2 regions of the Candidatus Pelagibacter sp. FZCC0015 genome follow, and region 1 is predicted to be linked to the other one. Evidence: riboswitches for the same ligand, from Rfam matches in the RefSeq annotation. Region 1 holds a riboswitch; the other holds the start of a gene.
What was found. A riboswitch is a leader RNA that binds a small molecule or an ion and turns the genes downstream of it on or off. The one in region 1 is predicted to bind S-adenosylmethionine.
Positions count from the first base shown of each region.

Region 1 (4,221 bases):
ATTATAAATTTTCTCATTTTAAACCAGTCTTTTCAGGAAAATTAAATTTATTATTTAAATTTTGCACAGCTTGACCTGCTCCACCCTTAATCAAATTATCGATAGCAGATAGAATGATAATTTTATTACTATATTTAGATTTGCACACAGAAATATAACAGTTATTAGTATTTATTACTTCATTGGTACTTAACAAAGAGTCAGGTTTTAATATTTTTACAAAACTCTCATTTTGATAAAAACTAGTTAATGTTTTTAATACTTTAGCTTGTGAAATATTGTTTTCTAAATCAACATATATAGTACTCAAAATACCTCTGAACATTGGTGATAAGTGGGGAGTAAAACTAAATTCAAATTTTTTCTTTGTAAATTTTCTTAACATTTGATCTATTTCAGAATTGTGACGATGATAACCAACTCCATATGCACTTAAAGATTCATATAAATTTTTATCTTTATACTTTTTGTGAACTCCTCTACCAGCGCCTGAATATCCAGATTTTGAATCAATTATTATATTATTTAATTTAATTAAATTTTTCTTAAATAAAGGAAATAGAGGAAGCAATATTGATGTTGGATAACATCCTGGACATGAAATAATATTATATTTTTTAACCTCTTTTCTATTAATTTCAGGAAGTAAATAAATACTTTTTTTTATTATATTAGTTGCTCGATGTTTTTGTTTATACCACTTTAAATAATCAGAAGCTTTTTCTAATCTAAAATCTGCAGCAAGATCTATTAAAGTATGATTATTGCTTAAATGTTTAGATATATCCTGCGCTTCCCCATTTGGAAGTGCTGTAAAAATAACATGAACGTCTTTTAATAATTTTTTATTAAATTTTAAAATTTTTGGTAATTTATATTTAGATAAAGATTTATCGTAAAATTTGACGTGTTTACCCACAGAAGAGTTTCCACAAAGGTATTTAATATTAATATATTTGTGTTTAACTAATAATTTAATTAATTGAACACCAATATATCCAGTTGATCCAGCAACTAATGCATTAAGCTTAGGCATTTTTTATTATAACAGTTAAAAATTAAAAAAAAATTATCTTTTAGAGAATTGGAAGCTTCTTCTAGCTTTTCTTCTACCAGGTTTTTTTCTTTCAACTGCTCTTGAGTCTCTGGTAGTAAGTTTCTCTGCTTTTAAGGTGGCTTTTAGATTTTCATCAAATAATACCAAAGCTTTTGATATGCCATGAACCATAGCCCCTGCTTGGCCTGTAGGTCCTCCTCCTTTTACACTACATCTTACATCATAATCTGTAGCCTGATTAATAATCTCAAATGGTCTTGTAATTTGCATTTTATGTGTTTCATCAGCAAAATAATCACTAAATAATTTACCATTAACATAAATTTTACCAGAACCTTTTTTTAACCAAACTTTAGCTATTGATGTTTTTCTTCTTCCTGTAGCATATTTGCTATCTTTAAAATCTAATTTTAATTTAGGAGATTTTGAAGCTGATTGAGTATTTTCCATGTTAGTTTCTAGCTATATTTTTACTATTTAATTTGTCTAACTCAATAACTGTAGGATTTTGTGCTGAATGAGGGTGTTCATTTCCTGCATAAATTTTTAATTTTGTTAATTGTTTTCTGCCCAATACTCCACCTGGTAACATTCTTTTAACTGCCATTTTTAAAGTTTCTCCAGGTTTTTTTTCATGAAGTTTTTCAGGTGTTGTAACCTTAATTCCACCTGGATGACCAGTGTGTCTGTAATATTTTTTATCTTGAAATTTTTTTCCAGTAAATTTTGCTTGTTCAATATTTTTAACAACCACAAAGTCACCATCATCCATATGAGGAGTGTATGTAGTTTTATTCTTACCTCTTATGATATTTGAAACTACAGTTGCTAATCTTCCAACTACTGCATTCTTTGCATCTATTTCATACCAAGATGAAGCTAATTGGTCTTTTTTAGTGAATTTTGTCATTGTGCGAGGATTAATACTATTAATAATTACAAAGTCAATTTTATATTTAGCTTGAATTATGTAGCTTATATGCTAAAAAGTACTTGCCGATTTGATCCTATTGCGGGCTTATAACTGCTAAAAAGGAATTTTTCACAACATTGCAAATTGGTAGGCATTTGAACTGTATTGTGCGCCTTATATAAAGTTAAAGCACTAAAAAAGGAGTAAAATGAGTACAAAAAGAAACAATCCAGAAACTATAGCCATACACGGTGGTGACTATAGAAGCGATCCAGCAACAAATTCTGTAGCTGTACCAATATATAGAACAACATCATATCAATTTAATAGTACAGAGCACGCAGCAAATCTCTTTGCACTAAAGGAGTTTGGGAATATTTACACACGAATCATGAATCCTACTAATGATGTTCTAGAAAAGAGATTGTCTGCTCTTGAAGGAGGTCTAGCAAGTCTAACGGTTTCTTCAGGTCAAACTGCATCTACTTTTGCAATCTTAAATGTTGCACAAGCTGGAGATAACATAGTTAGTTCAACAGATTTATATGGTGGAACTGTATCTTTGTTTACACATACTTTAAGTAAACTTGGAATTGAAGTTAGGTATGCTGACCCTTCAGATCCTAAAAACTTTGAGAAAGCTATTGATGACAAAACCAGAGCTTTTTATGGTGAAACATTACCAAATCCATATTTAAGGGTTTTTCCAATTAAGGAAGTTTCCGATATTGGAAGAAAACATAATATACCATTAATAATGGATAACACAGCTGCACCAGTTATTTGTAAACCAATTGAACATGGTGCTGCAGTAGTTGTTTATTCACTTACAAAGTACATAGCTGGACATGGAACAGTTGTTGGTGGTGCTCTGGTTGATGGTGGTAATTTTGACTGGACTGCAGATGCTAAAAGACAACCTTTATTTAACGAACCTGACGCTAGTTATGGTGGAGTTGTTTGGGGTAAAGCAGTGCCAGAATTAACAGGAGCAAATGTATCTTTTGCGGTTAGAGCAAGAGTTACATTGCTAAGAGATCTTGGTTCTGCCCTATCACCTGATAATGCATTTGGCGTCATTCAAGGTTTAGAGACTGTAGCTTTAAGAATGAAACAGCATTGTGAAAACGCGGCTAAAGTCGTTGATTACTTAAAAAAACACAAAGCCATTAATAGAGTAATTTACGCTACCGAACATGATAAAGAAATATCAAGTCGTGCAACAAAATATCTAAAAAATGGAAATGGTGCATTAGTTGGTATTGAATTAGCTGGAGGAATAGATGCTGGAAAAAAATTTATTGAATCTTTAAAAATGTTTTACCATGTTGCTAATATTGGTGATGCAAGAAGTCTAGCTATTCACCCTGCTACAACTACACACAGTCAGTTAACAGAAGATGAACTAACTGCAGCTGGAGTAACACCAGGCTATGTGAGACTTTGCATAGGTCTAGAACACATAGATGATATTATTGATGATTTAGATCAAGCTTTAGATAAATCCTCTAAAGGTAATTTAAAAGCTGTTAGTTAGTTTGTGGTTTATATGTCTACGAATAGAAACTAATAAGCATTGTCTTTATATTTTGTAATATAAAGAAAATACAAAGTTGAAAGTATTATTAAAACAGAATTTATCTGGTGTAGAGATGCATAGATCATTTTTACTCCAGATAAAATTGTAAGAACACCCAAAACAATTTGAATCAATAAAGAAATTCCAATAATGAAGATTGGAATTCTTAAATTTATATTTGCATTTTTTAAAACAAAATAAAGCATGTAAAAATATATTATGACAATTAAATAAGCTAAATTTCTATGAATAAATTGAACAAGTGATTGATCATCAAATACTGTGAGATCAAACAAATCATTTATTACACTGTCATCCGGGAAATATGATGTGCCCATTAAAGGCCAAGTATTATAAATTTTACCTGCATCCATCCCGGACACAAATGCTCCAATTATTAATTGTAAAAATAATAATAATAAAAAAAATTTAATTGAGTTTAATTGAATATTAATATGATTAATTTTTATATCAGTTAGATTTAAATATTTCCAAAAAACTATAGACAAAATGATAAAAGCTGTAACTAAGTGTAGTGATAATCTATAATGACTAACATCAATTCTATCAATTAATCCACTTGATACCATGTACCATCCAATAAATCCTTGAAAACACACTAAGAAAAAAATAATTGAATATTCTTTTAAAATCCAAAAACCATTTTTAATT
Region 1 covers NZ_CP031125.1:1,228,709-1,232,929, forward strand. Annotated here, with positions in the region: gene DT059_RS06490 (hypothetical protein) at 1-17, opposite strand, end outside; gene argC (N-acetyl-gamma-glutamyl-phosphate reductase) at 14-1,036, opposite strand; gene rpsI (30S ribosomal protein S9) at 1,070-1,507, opposite strand; gene rplM (50S ribosomal protein L13) at 1,509-1,967, opposite strand; SAM riboswitch class V at 2,111-2,177, shown strand; gene DT059_RS06510 (O-acetylhomoserine aminocarboxypropyltransferase/cysteine synthase family protein) at 2,179-3,507, shown strand; gene DT059_RS06515 (COX15/CtaA family protein) at 3,537-4,221, opposite strand, start outside.

Region 2 (4,221 bases), 260 kb from region 1:
ACGTAAAAGGATCCATGAACATTCTTGCAGTATCTGGTTTTAAAATCATGTCAGACTCATTAATTGCTTTCCAACCAGCTATAGATGAACCATCAAAAAAGACGCCCTCATTCAACATATCTTCATCAACTATAGAAGCATCCATAGTTAAGTGTTGAAGTTTTCCTCTTGGATCTGTAAATCTTAGATCTACAAATTCTGCTTCTTTTTCTTTGATAAATTTTAATACGTTTGCTGCACTCATTTTGTCTCCTATGTAATTTTGTTTGGACTAATTAGCAAAAAAATGCTTAAAAATATTGCTTATTTAATAAATAACACCTATGCAATTTTCACATAAGTAGTGTAATTAGTCACTAAAATATTAAATTTATTAAACTTGTGAATTCAATACTAAATAAAGAACCAGTTTTAAGAGCTGAAAAATCATTGAAACAATTTAGCCCAGATCTAAAAGTGATTGTTTTAGAACAAACCGCAAGAACAGCAAAAGATGCAGCTACAGCTTTAGGTTGCAAAGTCGGAGCTATTGTTAAAAGCTTACTATTCAAAGCAGGGGACAGTTTTGTTTTATGTTTAGTATCTGGAGACAAAAGATGTTCATTAAATAAATTAAAAAAAATTTTAGATGAAAAAGATGTTTCAATGGCAAACCCTGATGATGTTAAAAAAATTACCGGATATACAATTGGTGGAGTATCGCCAACAGGACATTTAATAAAAATAAAAATTTTTATAGATGAAACCTTAAGTAGATTCTCTTCAATTTTTGCAGCTGCAGGCCATCCTAATGCAGTTTTTGAAATAAATTTTGAAAATCTAATTGCTTTAACTTCTGGTGAAATAAAAGAAATAACAGAATGAGAAAACCACAATTAGTTGATTATTTATTGTTATCTTTGTTGTCATTAATATGGGCTTCTGCTTTTTTTAATATAAAGATTGCTACATACTCATTTGGACCCATTACAATAGGTTTTTTAAGATCTTTTTTAGGAGCTATACCAGTTTTAATTTTATGTTTTTATAAAAATATTAAAATTGAAGCATTTTCAAAGGATTGGAAGTGGTTTGCAATCATTGGATTGGTAAATTTAGTTATTCCATTCATACTAATATCTTATGGAGTGAATTTTGTTCAAAGCAACTTAGCAGCTATCTTGATGTCTACGACACCATTAAGCTCAACAGTTCTAGCTCACTTTTTTTTAAAAGGAGAAAAATTTAATCTTTTAAAAACAATTGGATTATTAATTGGATTTTCAGGAATAGTATTTTTGTTTTCAGATAACTTTTTAATTAATGAAAATAACTTTATTGCTGCACTTTTGATTCTTCTTGGATCTACCTGTTATGTAATCGGAGGAGTTATAACTTTAAAAATAAGCAACAAAGAAAATGAAAATGTTACGGGTTCAATTTTAATTTGGTCTACAATTATACTTCTTCCATTCACTTTAATTTTTGAAAAACCTTGGATGTTAAATCCTTCAACAGAATCTATTATATCTGTAATATATTTAGGAATTTTTCCTACTGGGATAGCATGGTTATTGAGATTCAGAATTTTAAAAACAAATGGTCTCATATTTCATTCACAGGTTTCATATATCATTCCAATATTTGGAATTATTTTAGGATACATATTTCTTAATGAAATAATTACCTCAAAAATTATTGTTGCATTAATTGCTGTATTTATTGGAATATATTTAGCAAGAAAAGCAGATTATAAAAACGTTACTTAAGCTTTGCCATTGCTTTTATGTGAGCAGGACCAGTTTCACAACAACCTCCAATAATTGTTGCTCCATTTTCTTTAAATTTTTTTGCAATTTCATGAAATTTATCTGGTGTAAGATCATGTCTTTTTCCTAAAAACTCATTTGGATTTCCCTTAGTTTTTAAATAATTAGCTGTGTATCCGTTTTTTGGTTTAGTGGTCATAAATCCATTTAATTTAAATCCAAATGGTACGTTTAATTTTTTGATTTCTTCAAGATTTTGCTCATAATTTTCAGGTGAAACACAAGACAACATAACGCCTAAAAGATTTCCATCAATAATACTTTTAATATCCGAAATTTTTTCACCACTAGGTAACTTTGTACCTTCTGAAATATGAATTCCTATTAAATAAGGTTTTTTGAATTCTTTAATTGCCTCAATACCACATTTAAACTCTCTAATGCTGCTCCAAACATCAAAGTAATAAAAATCTACGTATTCATTTAATAATCTAGCCTGTTCATTAAAGTCTTTAGTGATTTCAACCTCACTTCTTATATCCTCTTCATAAGTTAAACGTTGAGGTGGCAAACCTCCAGCAATCATTATATTTGGATATTCATTTTTTACTTTTAAAGCAATTTCTCCTGCTTTTTTATTAAGATATTCGAATTTACCTTCAATGTTGTTTTCACTTAGTCTTTTTCTTCTTGTGGTAAAAGTTGTTGTAACAATTACTTCTGCCCCAGCTTTTACAAAATCTTTGTGAGTACTCTCTACCAATTCATGATATTCAGAATTTAGTATCGCATTAGCGCTCCATAAAGTTCCATTAGGCTTCATACCTCGAGCCAAAAGCTCTTGACCCATTCCACCATCCAATATTCTCGTTTCTTTAAAAAAATTAATATTCATTGTGTCCTCACTTTTTTAGTGCTTTAGCTTAATGCTAGGTGCACAATACAGTTCAACTACCTTGCTTATTTGATTATTTTGGGATTTCCATTTTAGCAGTTTATGCCCGCAATAGGATCAAATCGGCAATTACCCTTTTAAATGATAATTAAATATTTGTAAACTATCTATTTAAAATAATTTTAGCATTAAAAGAAAAAGATCTTCTTTCAGCATTAATATTAAATGGATAAGCAGTATGCATTAAATAGTTTGGAAAAATTATTAAGTCTCTTTCTTTTGGCACAATATTATAAATACTTCTGCTCAAAAAACCTCTTTGTCCGTTAATAAAATCAATTGTGCCGTTAGTCTTATCTTTTTTGTTTTTTAAAAATTTATTTTTAGTCATATTTTTTGGTACTTTTAAATAACCAACACCAGATAAATCTCCATCATGATAATGGATTGGGTTATATTCATCTTTAAATTGACTAACTACCCATAAATTTAATATCTTTATATCTTTAACTTTTTTAATCTTTTCATTTTTAAGAAAATTTTTGATATTCTTTTTTATTTCTCTTTCTAAATTTTTTTTTATAAAATTATTTGAAATTTTAATTTCTTTTTTAATCTGACTAGCTAATTTAGAACTATAATCATTATTTTTTGTTAAAACTCTATTATCAATCTCTTTATTTAAGATATCTAAAAATTTCTTTGAAATTTTTGTCTTTCCTATGGATGGACCAAAGGGTTTTATATTTTTCATAATTCTCTAAATATCTTAAAAGCAAATTTATTCAATATTAAGCTATAAGTTTAATTCCCATTCTTATTGCGACAAAAATTACAAGAAAAGAAGTTAGTATAGCTAATATTTTGTTCGATAAAAATTTAATGTTTAATAAGCTACCAATTTGTCCTCCAATAAGCACCGTTAAAAACAATGGCCAATAGTTAGTAACCTGATCTAAAACCTGATCTTTTGTAAGCTGTCCAGCTATTCCAAAGATAGAATTGATTAAAATAAATAAAGATGCACTGCTGGTTATATGTCTTGGGTATCCAGCTTTCATTAAAAATAGAAGGGGGCTTAAAAAAATTCCTCCACCAATTCCTACTAACCCTGACATAAAGCCAATTATAGATCCAATAGAAATTGAGATTATTCTTGGTATTTGGTTAATTTTAATTTTCTCTTTATTAAAAGATTTACTCTCAATTAATAAAAAAATGCCTGCAACCAACAAAACACAAAATAATAAAATCTCAAATAAACTTTTTTCAATTGTTATTGATCCTCCAATAAATGCAAAAGGAATAGAGCCAATTAAATAAGGAAAAAGTAAATTAAAGTTTATATTTTTAGATCTTATAAAATTAATAGAATTACCAGATACAACAATAATATTACATACAAGGGCTATAACGGGAAATATTGCGTAAGGTACACCCCAAATTAAAAGTATTGCAAGATATGTTGAGCCTCCCCCAAAACCAACACTTGAGTATATTAATGCAGTTACAAAAAAAAGAATTGATAATATAATCATTTTTAAATTATGGATGTAAATATAGCTTTATTAACTGTAA
Region 2 covers NZ_CP031125.1:967,739-971,959, forward strand. Annotated here, with positions in the region: gene glnA (type I glutamate--ammonia ligase) at 1-244, opposite strand, end outside; gene DT059_RS05070 (YbaK/EbsC family protein) at 382-864, shown strand; gene DT059_RS05075 (DMT family transporter) at 861-1,748, shown strand; gene DT059_RS05080 (homocysteine S-methyltransferase family protein) at 1,741-2,643, opposite strand; SAM riboswitch class V at 2,651-2,714, opposite strand; gene DT059_RS05085 (putative 2OG-Fe(II) oxygenase) at 2,807-3,397, opposite strand; gene DT059_RS05090 (sulfite exporter TauE/SafE family protein) at 3,435-4,181, opposite strand; gene DT059_RS05095 (molybdenum cofactor synthesis domain-containing protein) at 4,191-4,221, shown strand, end outside.
Region 2: it holds a riboswitch for S-adenosylmethionine, as region 1 does, so the genes downstream of both, DT059_RS05080 (homocysteine S-methyltransferase family protein) here and DT059_RS06510 (O-acetylhomoserine aminocarboxypropyltransferase/cysteine synthase family protein) in region 1, are expected to answer to the same signal.